4 regions of the Exiguobacterium sp. s152 genome follow, and region 1 is predicted to be linked to each of the others. Evidence: riboswitches for the same ligand, from Rfam matches in the RefSeq annotation. Region 1 holds a riboswitch; each other region holds the start of a gene.

Region 1 (5,591 bases):
GGGTGCTGACGAAGCACAAGCAGCGCGGGCTCGAGTTTCCGGGTGGGAAAGTCGAACCCGGCGAACACGAGGATGACGCCGCGATTCGGGAAGTGTATGAAGAGACGGGCGGTGTCGTGAAGACGCTCCATTATCTCGGCCAATATCGCGTGCTTGGGCGTGGCGACACGGTCATTAAAAATATTTATTTCGCCGAAATCGAACGTTTCGACGATCATCCGGCGGTCGACGAGACCGATGGGGCCGTCCTTATGAAGGAATTGCCGACGAATCTGCTCCGGAACAATCGGTACAGCTTCATGATGAAAGACCGGGTGCTCCCGGAAACGATGAAGGTGCTCTATGAAAAACAATTGGTTTGACAAGGTCGAGGTCCTGCCGCCGTACGCCGGTTATCCGGTCCATCGTGGCTGGTATGCGACGCGTGACGGTGAGGACGTCGTCGCCTATACGATCACACCGAAACGGCCGAACGGACATGTCCTGTTCTATCTGCGCGGCGGAACAGGACGCATCGGGGATGTGCGTTTGCCCCGGTTGATGCAGTTCGCTGCCAAAGGTTTTCACGTCGTGGCGCCCGTTTACCGGGGTAACCATGGAGGGAGCGGGAAAGAGGACTTCGGCGGCGCCGATCTAGAGGACGTCCTGTCTCTCTACGATCGCGTCCGTCGAACGGATACGTTCATTCATGCCCTTGGTTTCTCGCGCGGGGGCATGATGGCGTTGTCGCTCGCCGCGGAACGACCGCTCACGTCCGTCACGTCATGGGCGGGTGTGACCAATCTCGAGTGGACGTATGAAGAACAGCGTTCGATGCGGAAGATGTTGCGCCGTATGACCGGGGGCGACCCGGAAGCGGCCCGTGCCGCTTATGTCGAGCGCTCGCCGCTCTACAAGGAATGGGATGCACCGACGTTGTTGATTCACGGCACCGATGATGAACAAGTCCGACTCCGCCATGCGACGGCGGTAGCGGAACGGATGGGGGAGCGGGCCGAACTTTGGGTCGTCCCGTTCGCCCATCAACTCCCGTTTTGGGAAAAATGGAAGACGACCGATGCGGCGATGGAATGGATGCTCGCCAACTCAAAAAAATGAGACGACTGCCGAATCGGCAATCGTCTCATTTTTCGTTATACGATGATTGGTCCGGCCGCAACGACCGCCTCACTCGCTTTCGTGAATCGTTTGAAATTGTCCTGGAACTTCCGGGCGAGCGCCGTTGCTTCGGCATCGTAGCGCGCTCCGTCTTTCCATGTGTCCCGCGGATTGAGCACGTCGTCTGGCACGCCGTCAATGTGGCGTGGAATCTCGACATTGAAAATGTCGTGGCGCGTCGTCTCGACGTCACGCAATTTGCCGTTGACCGCCGCGTTCACCATCGCCCGTGTATAGGCGAGCTTTATCCGTGATCCTTCTCCGTACGCGCCGCCGGTCCAACCCGTGTTGACGAGATAGACGTCGACGTCGTGCTTCTCAATCAGCGTACCGAGCATGTCCGCATAGCGTTCCGGTGCGAGCGGCAGGAACGGTGACCCGAAGCAGGTCGAGAACGTCGCCTGTGGTTCAGTGACGCCGCGCTCCGTGCCGGCGAGTTTTGACGTATACCCTGACAAGAAGTGGTACATCGCCTGCTCTTTCGTCAATTTGCTGATTGGAGGCAATACCCCGTATGCATCGGCCGTCAAGAAGACGATCGTGTTCGGATGACCGGCCCGTGACGGAAGCATCGCGTTATCGATGAATTGAATCGGATAGGCGGCCCGTGTGTTCTCGGTGAGCGAGATATTCTTATAATCCGGTGCCCGGTTCTCGTCTAAGACGACGTTCTCAATCAATGAGCCGAAACGGATGGCATCGTAGATTTCCGGCTCGTTCTCGCGCGACAAATTGATCGTCTTCGCGTAGCAACCGCCCTCGATATTGAAGACGCCGTCGGGTGACCAACCGTGCTCGTCATCCCCGATCAAATGGCGTTCCGGGTCGGCCGACAGTGTCGTCTTCCCAGTTCCCGATAGACCGAAGAAAAGGGCCGTCTCGCCGGCGTCCGATACGTTCGCCGAGCAGTGCATCGATAACACATGTTGTTCCGGCAACAGGAAGTTCATGACCGAGAAAATCGATTTTTTAATCTCGCCGCCGTATTCTGTTCCCCCGATCAGAATGGTCCGCTTGGCGAATGAGACGAGAATGAACGTTTCGGAGTTCGTCCCGTCGATGATTGGGTCGGCCTTATAACTCGGTGCATAGATGACCGTGAATGGCTCGAAGGCACCTTTCGTCGGCCATTCACGCAAGAACAACTGTTTGGCGAACAAATTGTGCCACGCGTATTCCGTGATGGCACGGACCGGGAGCGTATAGTGCTCGTCTGCCCCCGCAGACGCCTCGAGATAATAGAGCTTGTCTATCGTTTCGAGGTGCGTCAACACTTTGTCGAGTAGCGCGGTGAACTTCTCTTCCGCGATCGGTTGGTTGACTGGACCCCAGTCTACTAAATGATTGCTGACTTCATCTTGCACGACGAATTTGTCTTTCGGTGACCGTCCTGTGAATTTCCCGGTACTGACCGATAAAGCCCCGTCTTTCGTCAGTACGCCCTCACCGTTGCGAATGGCTTCTTCCACCAGTTCTGGAACCGTCAAGTTCCGCTTCATGTCGGCACCATTAATTAATTCTTCGATTTTCAGGAGCGTTGTCGCCATCCTGAATCCCACCTTTCCCCTAAATAGATGTGGATGAAATCCGCATACTTCCGCGTTTAATCAGTATGACGTTTTTATTATATGTGACATACTAATCAAAAACAAGCATTTTTTACCCTTTAAAGTAAGCGCTTTCTTACATTGTCATTCTAACATATTCTGTACCAGGTCATAGTACAAAAACCAAAACGGACAAAAAAATGTTTGATATTTCACAAACATAACTATTTGACCGTTTGTGAAAAGTTTGACGAATTCGGTCGATACGCTTGACAGAACGGGGTGTCATTTATATGATGGTCTTCGTAACGGATACTCTTATTCTGAGCGGTGGAGGGAACAAGGCCCTACGAAGCCCAGCAACCGTCCGAGTTTTCATTGTTATTCGGAAAAGGTGCTATCCTGAAGCGAAGCGTAAGCTTCGAACGATAAGAGGGTAAGGAAGAACGATTCAACCTTTCCCATTTGAACATGGCGAGAGGTTTTTTTCATTACCGTCCCAAAGCAACGCGTAAGGGGAACGAGTACCGTCCACACATCACCCTTTATTATAGGAGGTTTTTCGAAATGGCAAACTTGAACCGTCGACTTTTCACTTCGGAGTCCGTCACGGAAGGACATCCGGATAAAATTTGTGACCAAATCTCAGATGCGATTTTGGATGCAATTTTAGCTGAAGATCCAAACGCCCGCGTTGCGGCTGAGACGTCTGTCACAACAGGTCTCGTGCTCGTAGCAGGTGAAATCACAACATCAACTTACGTGGATATCCCGAAAGTTGTTCGTGAAACTGTTCGTGAGATCGGCTACACACGTGCGAAATATGGTTTCGATGCAGAGACTTGTGCTGTCCTCACATCGATCGATGAGCAATCGGTAGACATCGCGCAAGGTGTTGACCAAGCGCTCGAAGCTCGTGAAGGACAAATGACTGAAGAAGAAATCGATGCGATCGGTGCTGGTGACCAAGGTCTCATGTTCGGTTACGCAACAAAAGAGACGCCGGAACTCATGCCGCTCCCGATTTCACTCGCTCACAAATTGTCACGTCGTTTGGCAGAAGTTCGTAAGAACGGCACGCTCGCTTACCTTCGCCCAGACGGTAAGACACAAGTGACAGTCGAATACGACGAAGCGAACAACCCAGTTCGCATCGACACAATCGTCATCTCGACACAACACGCGGAAGACATCACGCTCGAGCAAATCCAAGCTGATTTGAAAGAGCACGTCATCGATGTAGTCATCCCGGCTGAACTCATCGATGCGGACACGAAATACTTCATCAACCCGACTGGCCGCTTCGTAATCGGTGGACCACAAGGGGATGCAGGCCTCACAGGACGCAAAATCATCGTCGATACGTACGGTGGATACGCTCGTCACGGCGGCGGCGCGTTCTCAGGTAAAGATCCTACCAAAGTTGACCGTTCAGCAGCGTATGCAGCTCGTTACGTGGCGAAAAACCTCGTTGCAGCGGGACTTGCTGACAAAGCAGAAGTTCAACTTGCTTACGCAATCGGTGTTGCTCACCCGGTATCGATCGCGGTTGATACGTTCGGCACAGGCAAATTGAGCGAGACTGAGCTCGTCGAACTCATTCGTGAGAACTTCGACCTCCGTCCGGCCGGCATCATCAAGATGCTCGACCTTCGTCGCCCAATCTACAAGCAGACAGCAGCTTACGGCCACTTCGGTCGTACAGACGTTGAACTCCCATGGGAGCAAACGGACAAAGCGGCAGTGCTCGAAGAAGGCGCGAAACGTTTCGCATAAGCATAGAAAAACGACCTTTCACTCGAAAGGTCGTTTTTTTAGGCTTGCGGCTTGTCTTCAGTTGTTGAGTTCTCTTTGCCAAGTGCTGTATCTTTCGCTTCGACGACTTTCTCGCCGATCGATTGTAAATCCGATTTCGCTTCTTGCGCCGTCCCGACGACTTTGTTCACGTCTTGTTTGACCGTGTCGACTTCACCGGCGACTTTTTCATAGACGTTTTGCACGTCGGTCGCGACGTCTTGAATGACCTCGCTCGCTGCTTTCACTTGACCGATGACTTGTGACGCCGTTCCGGCCGGGTCTTGCTTGACCGTATCGACGAGACCGCCGACCGATGACTTCGCGCTCGAGAACGATTGTTTCGTGTTCTCACGGTTTGACGTACTAAGTAAGGCGAGTAGGCCGCCGACGAGGGCGCCGAGGAGCATCCCAGTCACGACTGTGATTTTTGGACCTCCTGTGTTCGTTTGTTCAAACTGACGGTTCGGATGATTGGCTTGCTCGACTTGTGGATCGTGTTGTAGTTTCGGTTCCATGGTAACACTCCTTTTTGTAAGTTGGCATTGATACTCTTATACCCGACACAAAATGGAAAATAACGTTTTCCTTCATTTCGACATCAAAAAGTAATGAACGGGCAGGATATTTTTTTGCCGATGGGGAATGTTACTACTAGATTGGCCAAAAGGGGGATGCCGTTATGAAGATTCGAGAAGCCGTGCCAGAAGATGCCGCCACCATCCGCGACATTGCGCTCGCGACGGTCAGTGAACGAGACGAGGTTCGTTCGAAAGTAATGGAACGCGCCTATCAACAAGAAGAGATCGTCCGCGCCATCAGTTCAAGCGAGGAAGCGAAAGAGCAGTTGTTCATTGTCGGTGAGGCCGAAGGCGACGTCATCGGCTTCTATCACGCCATCGACCGCGGGGACACATGGGAAGTACTCCGTCTCTATCTTCATCCGGCTCATCACCGCCAAGGCCTAGGGACGGCACTGTTGTCGCATCTACGGGAACGGAAAGTCCAACCGATCGAGCTGTACGTCGAAAGCTCGAACGAGCAAGCCATCGCTTTTTTGAGTCATGAGGCGTTCATCGAACTGAATCGAAT
Region 2 (5,591 bases), 370 kb from region 1:
GACGACGCCGTCCGTCACTTTCGGGACCGCGAACCCGATCTGTTGTCCCATATCGAACGACGACAGTTCATCTTCTTTCTCATCGTACCACCAGAGTGTATGTCCCTCGATATCGACCCAATAGAAGCGTTTCAGTTCCGCATCCCAACACGGCCCTTCCCCAAGCGTATTTCGAACTCGAATCCATAACGCAGCGTTTACTGTCTCCATTGAATTGCCTCCACTCTCTACATTGATTTCAAGTGACTATTCCCTGAGGGGGCAATCTCTATTCAACATTTCCCAAAATAGCAACCGCTCGGAAGAAAAATATTGAACCGGGCCGGCATCCTTCTAGGGCAGAAGACAAAAAAACTCCTTGAATCATGAGATTCAAGGAGTCTCTGTCATTTTGCGCCTTCGACATTCATATGCTTGCTGCGCAACTGGCCACAGGCCGCATCGATATCGGTCCCGTGCTCGAGGCGGACCCCGGTATTGATGCCCCGTTTCTTCAAGACGTCATAAAACGCCATGATGTCCTCGGACGTGCTCCGCTCATACTGGATATGCTCGTTGACCGGGTTGTACGGAATCAAGTTGACGTATGACTTGTCTTTAATATCGTCAATCAAGTCGGCAAGTTCCTCGGCGTGCTCAGGCAAATCGTTCACTTTCGATAAGAGAATATATTCGAACGTGATCCGCTTGTTCGTCGTTTCGACGTAATAACGGATGGCCGGCATGAGCTTGTCGAGCGGGAACGCCCGGTTGATTTTCATGATTTGCGTCCGAAGCGCGTCGTTCGGCGCGTGGAGCGACAGCGCCAAATTAATGCGCAAATCGAGGTCCGCGAACTTGTAAATCTTGTCGGCGATTCCGCTCGTCGACACGTTGATTTTACGCGGTGCGATCGCGAGGCCGCGCTCGTCCTTGACGACACGGAGGAAGTCGACCAAGTTGTCGAAGTTATCGAACGGTTCCCCGATTCCCATGACAACGATATGGCTGACGCGAGCACCTTCCCCGACCTCGTCCAAGTAGTGTTGCACGGTCATGATTTGTTCGACGACTTCACCGGCCGTCAAATCGCGTGTCTTCTTCAACAGACCACTCGCACAGAAGCTACAGCCGATATTGCAGCCGACCTGTGTCGTCACACAGACCGAACGTCCGTATTTGTGACGCATGAGCACCGTCTCGATATAGTGCCCGTCGTGTAATTTAAGTAAAAATTTGACCGTCCCGTCGCCCGCTTCTTGTTTGACGAACAGGTCTTGCGTCGAGATGACGTATTCGGCGGCGAGCGCCTCACGCACTTCAGCGCGAACCGAGATGTCCTCGATGTGCTTGACTCGGTCGATATAGAGTGAGTCCCAGATTTGTCTCGCGTGGAAGGCACTGTATCCCCAAGAGACGCACGCTTCCGACAGCTGATCGAATGTCAGCCCGTATATAGATGGTTTCATTGCTATCTGTCCTTTCTTCAATCCGCATACGTACCATTGTAGCGGACGTGGACGACCGGTGCAACGTTCTTATAACGGTGGGACGGGACGTGTCACATGACGCTCGAACGCGTAGGCGAGACGAATCAAGTCGCATTCGGCATAGCTCGTCCCGGTGAACGATAGACCGAACGGGGCCCCGCTCGCCTTCAAGCGATACGGGATCGTGACGGTCGGATGGCCGGCTTTCGCCGCCATGTCATAATTGTGGTCATGCGGCAAGACGAGGGCATGAAGTTCCTGCTCGGCCAACAATCGGTCGATGCCGTCCGTCTTGGCGTGATAAACGTCGTCGAGGCGGCGCGTCAAATAGGCGTCCTCAATCAAGCGGCCCGATTGTTCATCCGCTTTCTCGAACGTCTTCTGTCCATGCGGAATCGTCTCGGGATGACTGTTGTTACAGTTAATCAAATCCGACAACGTCTCATACGGGAGCGTCGTCGAGGCGAGATACGCCTCGATTCCGAGCTTGAACTCATGGTACAGGATATCCCCTTGGTCGAGCCCTGCTTTCGACGGCAGTTCGACGGTGACGACCTCGATGCCGCTCTGTTTCAGCAATGCGATCGCTTCGTCGTAGAGCACCTGCTCTTCTTCAGACAGATCGGTCTTGACGACGCCGACACGCATACCGACTGCTTGCCGCTCATCAAGACAAGTCCGGTAAGGCGGACCGGCCGGAAGATGCGTCGTCGCTGGGTCAGCGGGATCTTCCCCGACCATCGCCTCAAGGGCGAGCACCGCATCCCGTAGTGTCCGTGCCATTGGGCCGGCCGTGTCCTGCGACCGGGAGATCGGGATGATGCCGCTGCGGCTAATCAAACCGACGGTCGGTTTGATGCCAACGATTCCATTATGGACGCTCGGGTGGATAATCGAGCCACTCGTCTCGCTGCCGACGGCAAGCAACGTCAAGTTGGCAGCGACCGCCGACGCCGAACCTGAACTCGACCCTCCGACATCGAGCTTGTCCCCATATGGATTGAGCGTCTGGCCACCAACCCCACTCCAGCCGTTCGGCATGCCCTCAGTCAAAAAGTTGGCCCATTCGGATAAGTTCGCTTTTCCGAGGATGATGGCCCCATTCGCGCGCAGGCTTTGAACGAGATGGGCGTCCCGGCCGGCGAAGTGATGCGCGAGGGCGACGGCCCCGGCCGTCGTCTTCATCAATCCCGCCGTCTCGACATTGTCTTTAATCAACACCGGGATGCCGAGCAACGGCAAGCGGTCACCTCGTCGAAACGCCCGGTCGGCCGCCTCGGCCTCGAACAAGGCGTCCGGGTTCACTTGAATGACCGCTCTCAGCTTGTCGTTCAACTGGGCGATCCGTGTCAAATAGTAGGCCGTCACGTCACGCGCCGTGAACGTTCCTTCTTTATATCCGCGCTGGGCGGTCTCGATATCGAGTTCGAAACATGTGTTTGGTTCAGTCATATAGATTCCTCCTTTGGTCACTCGATGGTATTCGCTATCTCCAGATGATTTCCTGTTTTCGTTCGCCAACGAATATGTAACTTGGTACACTGAAAGAAAAGGGAGGTTACTATGAATCGTTCGTACGTACTCGTCTTATTGTCCGTCTTTGCCTTGTTCTTCTTACAGCTATATGCCGGGGACGCTCCGTATACGCTACCGCTCTCCATCGTCCTCGTCATCTTGATTCTCGGCGCCACCTTGTTCCAACTTCGACGCAAACCAAACCGTTGACGCCGCTTCAAATCTGATGGTATGATGCTCTCACCAACTACATATCGATATCTTGAGTGAACGAGAGACCTGGCTCTATGACTTCACAGCAACCTGCTTCGGCAAGGTGCTACTTCCAGCAAGGCATGTGCCTTGGCCGATATGACAGAGCGCTCATGTCGATGACATGAGCGCTTTTTTTGGGAAAATTGATCGAGGGGGACTTACTAATGGAAAAAGCAACATTCGCAGGCGGCTGTTTTTGGTGCATGGTGACGCCGTTCGAGGAGCAACCTGGCATCGAGTCAATCGTATCCGGTTATACGGGAGGTCACGTCGATGACCCGACGTATGAACAAGTGAAAACAGGGACGACGGGACATTATGAGGTCGTCGAGATCACGTTCGACCCGACGCTGTTCGTTTATGAGCGCCTGCTCGAACTATATTGGATTCAGACCGATCCGACCGATGACGGCGGCCAGTTCCAAGACCGCGGCAGCCAATATGCGCCGGCCATCTTCTATCATACTGAAGAACAACGCGTGAAAGCAGAGCAGAGTCGCGACGCGCTCGCGGCGAGCGGACGATTCAAACAGCCAATCGTCACGAAGATTCTACCGGCCGACACGTTCTATCCGGCCGAGGAATACCATCAAGACTTCCATAAAAAAAATCCGGCCCACTATAAAGAGGACCGGAAGAAATCTGGGCGCGACGCATTCATCGAGCAAGCCTGGTAAACAAAAGACGGGTCGTCTGACCCGTCTTTTTAGCTTTTCGCAATCCCGAGCATGAATCCGGCCACGACGATGAGCCCGATTCCCATAAAGACGAAGACCCGTTCTTTCGTCGTCTTCTCTTCTTTCAATAGATAAATCCCACCGAGCGTCGCCACGACGACGTTCAATTGCGACAAGGCGAACGACGTCGCGATGCCGACCTCACCGCTCGACACGAACAGCCCGAAGTTCCCAATCCCCCAGGCGAGACCGGCCAAGATGTTTTTGAACGTCTTCGGGTCGAACTTCTTGACATCTTTCTCGCGCAAGCTGAACAAGAGCGCTGCGATGAACATCCCGACCGATTGCGGCAAGATGGCCGTGATGCCGTCGACCTCGAAATAGTTCGTCAAGACGGCATACGTCACATAACCGATACTCGACACGAGCAGGACGAGCAAGCCTTTCTTCAAGGCCCCGCTACTGTCGCCGTCTTTGTTCTGCTGATATGACGTCAGTGCCGCCCCGATGATAATCAACACGAGCGCAGAAAAACCGAGCCATAACTCGGTCGACGTCTGCCAATCACCGAGCACGATGACGCCGAACAAGGACGTCCCGACGAGTTGCATACCGGTGCTGATCGGCATCGCTTTCGATACACTTAAAATTTGGAACGATTGGAACTGTAAATATTGCCCGAGTGCCCAGAACACACCGGAGATGAAGCCGGTCACGATTGCTAGCGTCGTGAACTCCGGATTGAATACGAGTGCGATGATGACCGCCATCACCATCGCCCCAATCGTCGTCCCGATTAACTGTTGAATCGGCTTACCACCGACTTTCGACACGATGAGCGGGATACTCCCCCACATCAAGGCAGGTAAGAGTGCGAGTAAAATCATTTCCATAGATAACACCTGCTTTCGTAGAATAACATTACCAATGATTTTCCCACGTTTACGCACGATTAAACTTTGTTCGAAAAAATTTAAAAATATCCATTGCCAAATGTTTTACTAGGATGATATAATAATTTTCGAACGGGGCATTAGCTCAGCTGGGAGAGCGCCACGCTGGCAGCGTGGAGGTCAGCGGTTCGAGCCCGCTATGCTCCATTATGGAAGTCACCACTCATTTGAGGGGTGACTTTTTTTTGCGTCTCCGCCCGGTTTAAGTCACCTGGTAGCGGGTAATGATTGTAAGACATCATTATTCTAAGGGGGACTTACTATGGATCGTGCCTCTGTCGAAGAGACCATTTTAGCCGTCATCGACTGTATGCGGGCAAGCAATCACTGTTTCTCAAAATGTTTACAAGAAGAGGATTTATTGATGGTCGCCGAGTGTATCCGGCTGACGAAAGAATGTTCGGAAGTGTGTGCGCTCGCCTTGAACGCGCTCGAGACCGATTCGGCTTTCACCAAACCGATTGCTGCACTCTGCGCCCAGGTGTGCGACACGTGCGCCGTCGAATGTGGCCGCCACTTGCATGACCATTGCCAACGTTGTTCCGAAGCGTGTCTCCGCTGCGCAGAGGCGTGTCGCAACCTCGTGGCCGCATAATCGCTTTTTAGTCTAACGATATGTTAGACTTTTTTTATACTTGTTTTATGAGAAAGGGACCGATTATGTCATATTCAATTCTTGCCATCGACGTCGAGACGGCCAACCGCGATAGTCGCAGCATCTG
Region 3 (5,591 bases), on a different contig from region 1:
CTTACTTTTAATTCTTTTAATTGTAAATAGATAATTGTAAATTTTCAAAAATTATTTTCAAAAAGTCTTTATCGAGCGGTTCCGGCAACTGTTGCAGCTCGGTCTCCGTCATGACGGAGTCGACCAGTACCGGGATGTCGCTCGACCCGACCCCGAGCGTCTCGAGCGTCGTCGGGGCACCGAACCGTTTCAACCAGGCTTCCAAATACGGGGCATCGGCCGAGCGCCGCAAGCGCTCTTGGACGATTAGGCCGAAGCCGACCTTGTCTCCGTGCAAGAATGAGTGGGTCGACTCGAAGCGGCTGAGCGCATTATGGACCGCATGGCCCACGGCGACGCGTGTCCCGGCGTCACCAAATCCACCGACGGCGCCGCCGATGGCGAGCACGTGATCGACCGCGAAGCGGACGTCGTCACTATACGACTCAAAAGCGTGCTCGGTCAATTCAAGTTTGACGAGACGCCCGCACTGCTCGGCCAAGACGAGTCCGGTGTTGACGCCGGCGTCAGCTGAGCTGTCCCCGCTCAAATAGCGGGCCTCATAAAACTTTGCGACCGTGTCGATGACACCGGCCCGGAAGTACTCGTATGGGGAGCGTCTGATGACGCGTGAGTCGACGATGACCCGCTCGATGACGACGCGGAACATGTCGTAGCGGTCGTAGCTCCCGTCCTCCTGATAGACGACGCTGAGCGGTGTGAACGCCGCACAGTTCGAGGCGAGCGTTGGGACGACGATGAGCGGGACGTTCCGTTGATAGGAGACGAGTTTGGCCGTATCGATGAGCTTGCCGCCTCCGACGGCGATTAACACGTCGGCGTCCAACGGTTTGAGCCGTTTGACTTCCGAGTCCATGCACTCCCCGCTGAACCTTGTTGCCGGATAGTCCGCGATGGCCGGAAAGATGGCTCGGACGACGTCATACCCGTTCTGACCGTGCAGGACGTGGGCACGTCGGCCGTCGACTAAGTCATCGAGACGGTCGAGCGCGTCATCGGCGTGGTCATATTCAAGGACGGCCTGACGAATCATGCCCGCACCTCCTCATAGGCGGCAAACAACCGCTCGATTCGTTCGACGGCCTCGTCAATCTTCGGTTCCGGTGAGACGAGGCCGAAGCGGACGTATCCGTTCCCTTCCGAGCCGAAGAAATAGCCCGGGGTGACGGCGACACCGGCTTCATGCAGCAGTTTCCGCGAGAATGACTTGGCATCACCCTCAGGCACTTTCGCCCAGACGAAGAACGAGCCTTCCGGCGGTTCGACCGCCCAGCCGGCCCGGTTCAACCCGTCGATCAGGCGATCACGCCGTGCCTCGTACAGTCGGGCCAAATCGTCACGGATGGTACGGGGCGCCTCGAGCGCAGCGACAGCCGCCGCCTGGATGGCCGAGAACACGCTGACGTGGACGTGGTCCTGATACGTGTTGATCGCCTCGATGATGTCCGCGTTCCCGACGGCGAAGGCGACGCGCCAACCGGACATGTTGAACGCTTTCGACATCGTATATACCTCGATGCCCACTTCTTTCGCCCCTTCCGCCTGCAGGAAACTCGGCGGGACATGTCCATCGAATCCGATGCTGCCGTATGCGAAATCGTGGACGACCATCAAGTCCCGCTCCCGGGCGAAACGGACGGTATCGTCAAAGAAAGCGGGTGAGGCGACGGCTCCGGTCGGATTGCTCGGGTAGTTTAAATACATGAGTCTTGCCTCTTGCGTATCGAGCGTCTCATAGTCCGGCAAGAAGCCGTTCTCTTCCCGGAGGACGAGGTCACGGACGACCGCACCGGCGAGACGGGCCCCCGAGATATAATCGGGATAGCCGGGATTCGGCAACAAGATGCCATCGCCAGGTTCGAGCACGCATTGCGGCAACGTAATCAGTCCGGACTTAGAACCGATGAGAATCGCGACTTCTGTCTCGGCGTCGAGTTCAACCCCGTACTCGTTCAAATAGAACGTCGCCACCGCTTGCTTCAGGCGGGCCTGACCGCGGAACGGACCGTATTGATGGGTCGAGGCATCAAGGAGCGCCGTCTGGAGCGCGTCGCAAATCGGCTCAGGCGTCGGCAGGTCAGGCGTCCCTTGCCCGAGTCGGATGATGTCGCGGCCGGCCTGTTCGAGTTCGGCCACCTCGTTCGCGAGTCCGACGAAATGTTGAGGCGGTAACGTTTTTAGTAAGTGTGAGCGTCTGTCAGTCATGAATAGTCCTCCTATGCAAAAAACACCCCTTTCCGCGGAAAGGGGTGTCGAGATACGGACGTATTCAAACAACCACCTTTCCATCTCTCAAGGTCACCTTGCTGGAATTAGCACAGTATTGAAACAATCTGTTGCTGAAGCTTCATCGGGCCAGTCCCTCCGCTTCTCTTGATAGAAAGTGTTTTATATGCGATTTGTCTTTTTGTAATATGTCACTTAGTTAACCAAACGTTACCAATCTTGTCAATCCTTTTTTGAAAATGAGCATGTCCTCTTGAATCCCGATAAAAAAACGTTCATAGTGAAAGTGAACGTTATTCTACAAAATTTAAAACATGAGGGGATGGACCTTTGGAATTAAACCGTCAATTGATTTGGAAGTTGAGCGTGATCGGCCTGATCCTGCTCGTGCTCTGGAAAGTCATCAGCGAACCGGATACAATTTCGCAAATGATGCATTATACGTTCCAGTTGCTGACGCCGATTATTATGGGAATCGCCATCGCACTGCTCCTGAATACCGTCCTGTCCTATATAGAAGAACGGTTTCAACTAAAACGATATCAAGGATTGCTGATTGTGTATATCGTCTTTATCGGGATTCTCGTCATCTCTGCGGTGACACTGTTCCCACGCATCTATTCGAGCCTCGCCTCGCTCATCGAGGAACTCCCGTCCTATATCCGGCAAATCGACGGGTATCTGTCACAGTTGAACACGTATTTGAAAGAGTATAACGCGACAGTCGCCCAGGCCATCGATTTCAGCCGGTTCCAGGAGCGCTACTCGGGCTGGGTCGAGACGGCCGTCTTGTCGTCGGTCAGCTACGTGTCGAGCTTCACGATGACGCTCTTTAACTTCTTGATTGGGATCGTCATCTCGATTTATCTTTTAAAAGACAAAGAGATTTTTGCCCGCATGTTCAAGCGGCTGTTGTATGCGATTTTCCCGGTCGCGTCAGCCAAGACGACGATCGACATCTTCCAAGAGATGGATTATATCTTCAAACGCTATATCATCGGAAAGTCGCTCGACTGCCTCATCATCGGGGTGCTGGCCGTCGCCGGTCTGTTGATTATCGGTGCGCCATACGCGCTTCTGCTCGGCGTCATCGTCGGTGTCTTGAACTTCATCCCGTACGTCGGACCGCTGCTCGGGATGATCCCGGCGTTCATCATCACTTACTTCTATGACCCGTTCACGGCGCTCATCGTCCTCTTGTTCATCTTCTTGTTGCAACAATTCGACGGACTCTGGCTCGGCCCGAAGATTCTCGGCGACAGCGTCGGCATCACACCGTTCTGGGTCATCACGTCGATCATCATCGGCGGCAGCCTGTTCGGCCTCGTCGGGATGTTCATCAGCGTGCCGGTCACGGCGATGATTCAAGTCGTATTCTCACGCTTGATCGACTACCGGCTCAGTCGCAAAAATTTGAATGAATTGTTATGACACATTGACGATTTAGATTGACACATTTCACAGAAATATCATAATCTTGAAGAGAAGACAGTCCAATGCAGAAAGGAGAGGTACCAATGTCAGTCATTCCACGCTCGCACGTCCAAGTCCATATTGACCGGCAGGCGCCTCTCCGTGATTTGAATCCGTGACGTTCGCCTGCCTTCCGAGGCATGTCTAAGATCGTAGGGACGCGTATGCCTTTGTGCATGCTGCGTCCCTTTTTACATTCCAATAATTAAAGCAGGTGAACCTAATGATTCAATCACTCAAACGACTCGACCGCAATATTTGGATCCGTTTCCTCGGGGAGACGATCACCGGCGTCATGATGTTCATGATCGCGCCGTTCCTTGTCCTCTATTACAGTGACAAGCTCGACAGTTATATCCAGGTCGGTGTCATCATGGCGACCGGTCCGATCATGGCCCTCATCGGTTCGGTCGTCGGCGGACGGCTCGCGGATTTGTATGGCCGCAAACCGATCATGATGATCGCCATCCTCGGCGATGCGCTCGCGCTCGTAGGTTTCGCGTTCGCCGAGACGTTTTGGCCGCTCCTCCTTTTGAACGCCATGCTCGGCTTGACGAACTCGTTGTTTCATCCGGCCGCGAGCGCGATGGTGGCGGACGTGACCGAGCCCGAACAGATGAACGAGGCGTTCGGCCTGTTGCGGATGGGCCATAACATCGGGGCGGCGCTCGGCCCGCTCCTCGGCAGCGCCGTCCTGTTCATCGACCGGCAGTATATCTTCTTCTCGGCGTCATTCGTCTTTATCCTTTATGCGCTCGTCCTCGGCCGCTTCATCCGGGAGTCGCTCCCGGAGACGACCGAGGACGATACACCGTCTAACCGGGACGTCCTACGGGTGTTCTATAACGATAAGGTGTTCCTCGTCTTCATCTTCGCCGGTGTGTTCATCTCGATGGGCTTCTCGCTCATCGAGAGCATGTTGCCGCTGTTCTTGCGCGAGTCGATGCCGTCGTTCACCGACCGTGAGAATCCGTTCGCCTATATGCTCGCCTTGAACGGCATCATGGTCGTGTTGTTCCAGTTCCCGATTGCCTCGAAACTCGGGCGCAAGCCGTTCGGCAACGTCATGCTCGCCGGGGCGACCATCTTCGGGGTCGGCATGATCCTGATCGCGGTCATGCCGCGTCTCCTCTACTCCCTCGGGACACCGTACCTCGTCCTCGTCAGCGTCTTGCTCGCGGTATACGCGTTCTATACGCTCGGTGAGATGATCATGTCCCCGGTCCAACAGACGTTCATCGCCTTGATCGCTCCGGAGAATATGCGTGGGGCCTATAACGGGGCCGCCAGTATCCAATGGTTGATCGGCGGGGTGACGGCTCCAATCATGGCGAGCCTATTCTTCGATCAGCGGGCCGGTCATATCGCCTTAATCCTCGTCGGGGCGGCCAGCTGTGTGTCAGGCCTCATCTACTGGCAGCTCGGACGTCGCGTCAGTGCGGCCGAAGCGAAACAAAAGACGGCTTGACCTATATAAATCACACTGAACCTAGTCGTTTAGTGTGATTTTTTAATTCGTTGCAAATTCGTTAAATTTTGAATATTTGCTTCTATTATTCTTTACAAACATAATGATTCTTTTTATGATAATACGGTTAAGGAGGGATCTTTCATGGAAAGGATCGATAAACAGAAAATTGTGGACAGCGTGCCACAAAAAGGTTTTTTCGGACAGCCTAAAGGGTTGTTCACGCTATTCTTCACTGAGTTTTGGGAACGGTTCTCGTATTACGGGATGCGTGCCATCCTCGTCTTCTACATGTATTACGAGGTATCAGATGGCGGTCTCGGTCTCGACCAGAACGTCGCCTTGTCCATCATGTCGGTGTATGGCGCACTCGTCTACATGTCGGGGGTCATCGGGGGATGGCTCGCTGACCGTGTGTTCGGGA
Region 4 (5,591 bases), on a different contig from region 1:
CTGATGCGCCCCAGTTCGGGACGTATTGGCCGAGGTCGTCCATCGTCACTTTCTCGTCCGGCAAGACGTCACGATCGACGAGATACGGATCGACCGAATGAATCGACGGCGTCTCTTCACCCGCTAATTTTTGATACGCGTACCGGACTTGGATGCGTCCGATTTCAGCCGGATCGGTCGCCGCCGTCACTTTCCACGGGCTGCCGTCCTCTTGCATGAGTTGAAGGTCTTCGTCACTCAAATCGATGCCATAGACAGCGATTTCATCACGTCCGGCTTGTTTGATGGCACGGCTCGCACCCTTAGCGAACTCGTCCCACATCGCGAACACGGCATCAATCTCGCCTTCCGGATATTTCTTCAAAATCGCTTCCATCTGGCTCTGTGTATCGAGCGCCGTATTATTCGTCGCCGAACCGAACTTGGCGACTTCCGTAATGCCTGGGTAGCGTTTCAAGAACGCATCATAAATCGTGTGGCGTCGTTCCATCGGTGTGAAGCCGCCGACCCAAATCGTGACGATGTTGCCTTCACCGTCCAAATCTTCGACGAGTGCCTTGAGGGAACGCCAGGCGAGCGAATAGTCGTCCTGGTCGATGACCGTCACGCCTTCGTTCGTCAAATCGTTGTCGAACGCGACGACTTTGATGCCTTTGTCGAGTGCACGTTGGACCGGTTCTTTCAACGCATCGGCGCGGCCATGGTCAATCAAGATGACATCGACGCCTTGCGTCGTCGCCGTGTCGACGTAGCTCGCCATCTTCGACAGATCGTTGTCGGCGTTGTACACTTTCACGTTGCCGCCGAACGATTCGACCTGTTCCGTCACCCCATTGATATACTGCGACGAGAACGTGCCAATCGACATCTGCATGATGAGGGCGACATCGATATCTTTCGGCAACGTCCCGTTCGATACCGAGACGGGTTTGGTCTCTGCCGTCTTCTCGGCCGGCTTCGATGGGGCCGCTTGCTCGTTCGTGCAACCGACGAGCGCCAAGACGAATGTGAATAACAAAATCAATAGTTTTTTAGACATGAATCGTTCCCCCTACATGATGTGTGATGGCGGCCTCTGTCGGTTCGAACACACCCGCCTCGGTGATGAGTCCGGTGATGAGGTCCGGTGTGGTGACGTCGAACGCCGGATTGAAGACGGTGATGCCGACGGGTGCCGTCGGTTGACCGCCGATATGTGTCACTTCTGACGGGTTCCGCTCCTCGATTTCAATCGTGTCATCCGCCGTCAAATCGAACGTCGAATGCGGCGCCGCGACGTAGAACGGAATGCCGTAATGTTTGGCAAGGACGGCGAGCTGCAACGTCCCGATTTTATTGGCGACGTGACCCGTCCGTGTGATACGGTCGGCTCCAACGATGATGGCGTCGACTCGTTTTGACTGAATCGTCCAAGCCGCCATATTGTCTGTGATGAGCGTCACGTCGATATCGGCCCGGTCGAGTTCCCAGACAGTGAGGCGTGCCCCTTGCAGGAGCGGCCGCGTCTCACAGGCGAAGACGTTGAAAGATACGCCCTGTTCTTTTCCGACGTAAAACGGCGCGAGCGCCGTGCCGTATCGCGATGTCGCGATGGCACCGGCGTTGCAAATCGTCAACACGTTCCCTCCGGCCGGCAACACCGTCAGTGCATGCTCGCCGATGGCCCGATACGTATCGACGTCCCGGTCGTACAAAGCGATGGCGCGCCGTTTGATTTCCTCGGCAATCGCCTCAAAGTCGTCCCCGACATTTAAATCAAGGAGCGATTCAATCACGTTTTGCAAATTGACCGCTGTCGGCCGGGTCGCAATCAAGCGGCGTCCGACGAGGTCGAGCCGACGCGTGAAGTCCGGGTCATCGATTAACCGGCCCGCCTCTTTGGCGAGGACGAACGCTCCGAAATAAGCGATGGCCGGGGCGCCGCGGACTTGGAGCGTCTCGATGGCATGTTCGGCCTGTTCAAGCGTCTCGATTGTCACGTAACGCTCTTCGTGCGGCAACAACGTCTGATCCAATACGATGAGTTCGTCCGTTTGCGAATTAAAGCGGATGTTTTGGACCGTCATACGCGCACCCCCGACAAAAGCGTCACCAAGTCGTCAATCGATTCGACGCTGTGGCGTTCTTTGATGAGCGCCGTCCCGAGGGCAAGCGCGTCACGTTTTCGTTCGAGCCGCGTCGCTTCCGGCAACGTCTCGAGATCGGCGACACCGGCGAGTCCGACGGCACGGCGAATGAGTTCGCAACCGGCGTAGCCGATCGTGTCGCTGAAGATCGTCCGCAACAACTCGTCGACAAAACCGTCCGTGTTGAACGGTTCGACGGCGCGCTCAAAGTTGGCCCGGAACGTCTTCTCAAACGTCTCCCACACCGTCAAGACGTCTGTGAAACGTTCGAAGCGTTTGAACGGGTCATAGAACGTCGACAGCGTCAAATGGGCGATGATTTGGCCCAGGTCGAAGCCGAACGGTCCGTAAAATGCGAACTCTGGATCGATGATTTTCGTCTCTTGTTGGGTCGCGAAGATGCTGCCCGTATGTAGGTCACCGTGCAGAAGCGCCTCATGTTTCGTGACAAATCCGACTTTCAGTTTCGTCACCTCGACCTTCAGTGCCTGGTCTTGCCAAAGGCGTTCGACATCTTCTCGAAGCGCCGCCTCGATGTTGTTCGACTCTGCGTCTTTGAACGGGTCGGTGAAGATGAGCTTCTCGGTGATGTCACACAGTTCCGGATTGTAATAGTCACGTTCAATCCGCTTCTTCGCAATTGGTCCGGCCGCATAATCCGACGTCGCGAACAGCGTCTCTCCTAAAAATTCACCGACATGACGCGCGAGTTCCGGATAGCTCTCCCCCTTCAAATAACCGGTGCGGACAATCTCATAATCAGACAGATCTTCTAAAATCGTGTAGGCGAGCGTCCGGTCGCTGCCGAGGACGTCCGGGACGAAACGCGGCGCCACGTTCGCAAACTCACGGAGTGCCAACTGTTCAATCCATGCCCGTTCGAGCGTAAGCGGCCAGCTCTCGCCGACAACTTTGGCGTATGGGAGCGCCTGTTTGACGATTAGGCGCTGTTCGCCTTGGCGAATCCGAAACACGAGATTCAAATTACCGTCCCCGATTTCCTCACACTCGGCGATTCCGTCTTGCAAGTATCCTAGTTGACGGACGTGCTCGACGACGGTCTGTTCTGTAAATGGTTGATATGACATGATGTTTTCCCCTTCCTGTAAGTTGCCCACAAAAAAAGCCCCTTTCTCCGCGAGAAAGAGGCACAGCCAAAATGGTTGTTCCTCTCATCTGTCAGACATTCGTCTGGTGGATGTAGCACCGTGCCTAGTGGTCGGTTGCTGCGGCGTCATCGGGCCAATTCCCTCTGCCAACTCGCGATAAGAGTGGTTTATTCGATTCGGTGAACTTATGTGATGAATATTACGGACTTGACGTCACAATTGTCAACGTCATTTTCTCCGTGCACCTCCGTCTTTTTTTGTGCATATATGGAAACAACTCCCCAAAATATTTTTTTTGGAAAAAAAGGAATTGACGACGTGACGATTCTGTGCAAAAATTCAATTAAATTTCACAACTTCAAATCACATTCTTATCAAGAGCAGACGGAGGGACGAGCCCGATGATGTCGCAGCAACCGACCAGAGATGGCACGGTGCTAATTCTTGCAGCGAAAGCTGAGAGATAAGAGTTCATTTTTTATGATGACCTCTTGCCTCGGCATGGGGTCATTTTTTGTTTGCCTGGAAGGAGGAACCATATGAGTATCACTGCCACATATGAAATCAAACGAACGGACGCGGTCGCGACCGTCGCCGACAAAATCGCCCTCGAGCTGACCGTCGGTACTTGGACGGAGCTGCCTCACTTAGAGCAAGAGCAGTTACAGGCGTACCGGGGTGAGGTCGTGTCGACCACACATACGGATACGACGAGCCGCTTCACGATCCGCTACCCGTTACATAATGTCAGCCCTGACTTTTCATCCATCTTGACGACGACGTTCGGGAAACTGTCCCTCGACGATTCAATCCGGTTAATCGATTTGACGTTGCCCGAGACGCTCGCGCCTCATTTCAAAGGCGCCAAGTTCGGCGTCGAAGGGATTCGCGATTTGCTCGGTGTCCATGATCGCCCGCTCGTCATGAGCATCTTCAAAGGTGTCATCGGCCGTGACCTCGCGTTTCTCGAGCAGCAACTCCGCGATCAGTTTGCCGGAGGCATCGATATCGTCAAAGACGACGAAATTTTATACGACAACCCGCTCACCCCATCGCTCGAACGGGCCCGCATCGGAGCGGCCGTCATTCAAGCGCACTTTGAGGCGACCGGGAAGCGTGTCCTCTATGCCATCACGTTGAGCGGTCCTGTGTTCGCTCTGCGCGACCAGGCACTCCGGCTGATTGAGGCCGGTGCGACGGCGCTTCTATTCAACGTCTATACGTACGGTCTTGACGCACTGCGCGAACTTGCGAACGACCCAGACATCCGTGTGCCGATTTTGGCTCACCCGGCCTTTGCCGGCGCCTTGACCGGGTCCATCAGTCATTCGCTCTTACTCGGTAAACTCCCACGCCTCGCCGGGGCCGATTTGACGCTCTTCCCGTCTCCGTACGGTTCGCTCGCGACACCACGGGACGAGGCGTTCGCGATTCGTGACTTGAGCGCCGAACCGCATTGGTCGAAACCAATTTTACCGGTCCCGTCAGCTGGGATTCATCCGGGGCTTGTCGCCGATATCATTCGTGATTTCGGGACAGATGTCGTCATCAACGCCGGCGGTGGCATTCATGGTCACCCGGACGGTGCAGCCGCCGGGGCCCGTGCTTTCCGCCAAGCCATCACTCACGTCCTCGGTCACACCGAAGGACAGACGGACGAACTCGATACCGCGTTAAAGGCGTGGGCGTCGCGATGACGATCCATATCCTGTGCGACTTCGACGGGACGATCACGGCGGAAGACAATATCATCGCCTTGATGAAAGCGTTCGCCCCGCCGGCTTGGGTCGAGTTGAAAGATGCGGTCCTCGAACAACGGATTTCAATCCGCTCCGGCGTCGGTCAACTGTTTCAACTATTGCCGAGCGCGGCTGCCCCGGCTTACCGTGATTATTTGTTGGAGCGGATCACGCTCCGCCAAGGGTTCCCGGCATTTTTAGAACAAGTTCGGGCCCACGGCTGGAAGTTTGACGTCGTCAGCGGCGGGATGGACTTTTTCGTCCATCCAATTTTAGCAGGCCACGTCGACCCCGAGCATATCTACTGCAACGTCGCCGACTTCTCTGCTGAGACGGTAACCGTCACGTGGTCGCACGCTTGCGACGAACAGTGCACGAACGATTGCGGCTGTTGCAAGCCGACGCTCGCTCGCCGCATCGTCAATCCCGCCGACCGCTTAATCGTCATCGGCGACTCGGTGACCGACTTCGAGGTCGCGAAGCGTGCCGACTTCGTCTACGCCCGAGGTCAACTCATCACGCTCTGCGAAGACGCAGGCATCCGTTACGCCCCGTTCGAGACGTTTGACGACATCACCCATCATTTGAAGGAGGTGGCCGTATGAGCCTTACGGCAC

What was found. A riboswitch is a leader RNA that binds a small molecule or an ion and turns the genes downstream of it on or off. The one in region 1 is predicted to bind S-adenosylmethionine.
Region 2: it holds a riboswitch for S-adenosylmethionine, as region 1 does, so the genes downstream of both, msrA (peptide-methionine (S)-S-oxide reductase MsrA) here and metK (methionine adenosyltransferase) in region 1, are expected to answer to the same signal.
Region 3: it holds a riboswitch for S-adenosylmethionine, as region 1 does, so the genes downstream of both, KNP72_RS07040 (aminotransferase class I/II-fold pyridoxal phosphate-dependent enzyme) here and metK (methionine adenosyltransferase) in region 1, are expected to answer to the same signal.
Region 4: it holds a riboswitch for S-adenosylmethionine, as region 1 does, so the genes downstream of both, mtnK (S-methyl-5-thioribose kinase) here and metK (methionine adenosyltransferase) in region 1, are expected to answer to the same signal.

Annotation. Positions count from the first base shown of each region.
Region 1 is NZ_JACSLX010000001.1:398,180-403,770, reverse strand. It holds gene ytkD (RNA deprotection pyrophosphohydrolase) at 1-362, shown strand, start outside; gene KNP72_RS02075 (alpha/beta hydrolase family protein) at 343-1,098, shown strand; gene pckA (phosphoenolpyruvate carboxykinase (ATP)) at 1,134-2,705, opposite strand; SAM riboswitch class I at 3,021-3,140, shown strand; gene metK (methionine adenosyltransferase) at 3,273-4,481, shown strand; gene KNP72_RS02060 (hypothetical protein) at 4,520-5,017, opposite strand; gene KNP72_RS02055 (GNAT family N-acetyltransferase) at 5,182-5,591, shown strand, end outside.
Region 2 is NZ_JACSLX010000001.1:24,214-29,804, forward strand. It holds gene KNP72_RS00135 (SMP-30/gluconolactonase/LRE family protein) at 1-210, opposite strand, end outside; gene rlmN (dual-specificity RNA methyltransferase RlmN) at 387-1,448, opposite strand; gene KNP72_RS00145 (amidase family protein) at 1,518-2,921, opposite strand; gene KNP72_RS00150 (hypothetical protein) at 3,033-3,194, shown strand; SAM riboswitch class I at 3,239-3,339, shown strand; gene msrA (peptide-methionine (S)-S-oxide reductase MsrA) at 3,404-3,916, shown strand; gene KNP72_RS00160 (GRP family sugar transporter) at 3,946-4,809, opposite strand; tRNA gene KNP72_RS00165 (tRNA-Ala) at 4,944-5,016, shown strand; gene KNP72_RS00170 (four-helix bundle copper-binding protein) at 5,132-5,464, shown strand; gene KNP72_RS00175 (3'-5' exonuclease) at 5,530-5,591, shown strand, end outside.
Region 3 is NZ_JACSLX010000003.1:55,522-61,112, reverse strand. It holds gene KNP72_RS07045 (iron-containing alcohol dehydrogenase family protein) at 17-1,033, opposite strand; gene KNP72_RS07040 (aminotransferase class I/II-fold pyridoxal phosphate-dependent enzyme) at 1,030-2,205, opposite strand; SAM riboswitch class I at 2,283-2,383, opposite strand; gene KNP72_RS07035 (AI-2E family transporter) at 2,557-3,657, shown strand; gene KNP72_RS07030 (MDR family MFS transporter) at 3,923-5,167, shown strand; gene KNP72_RS07025 (peptide MFS transporter) at 5,312-5,591, shown strand, end outside.
Region 4 is NZ_JACSLX010000007.1:1,263-6,853, reverse strand. It holds gene KNP72_RS11965 (sugar ABC transporter substrate-binding protein) at 1-1,039, opposite strand, end outside; gene mtnA (S-methyl-5-thioribose-1-phosphate isomerase) at 1,032-2,066, opposite strand; gene mtnK (S-methyl-5-thioribose kinase) at 2,063-3,214, opposite strand; SAM riboswitch class I at 3,296-3,398, opposite strand; SAM riboswitch class I at 3,604-3,705, shown strand; gene KNP72_RS11950 (2,3-diketo-5-methylthiopentyl-1-phosphate enolase) at 3,775-4,932, shown strand; gene KNP72_RS11945 (2-hydroxy-3-keto-5-methylthiopentenyl-1-phosphate phosphatase) at 4,929-5,579, shown strand; gene KNP72_RS11940 (methylthioribulose 1-phosphate dehydratase) at 5,576-5,591, shown strand, end outside.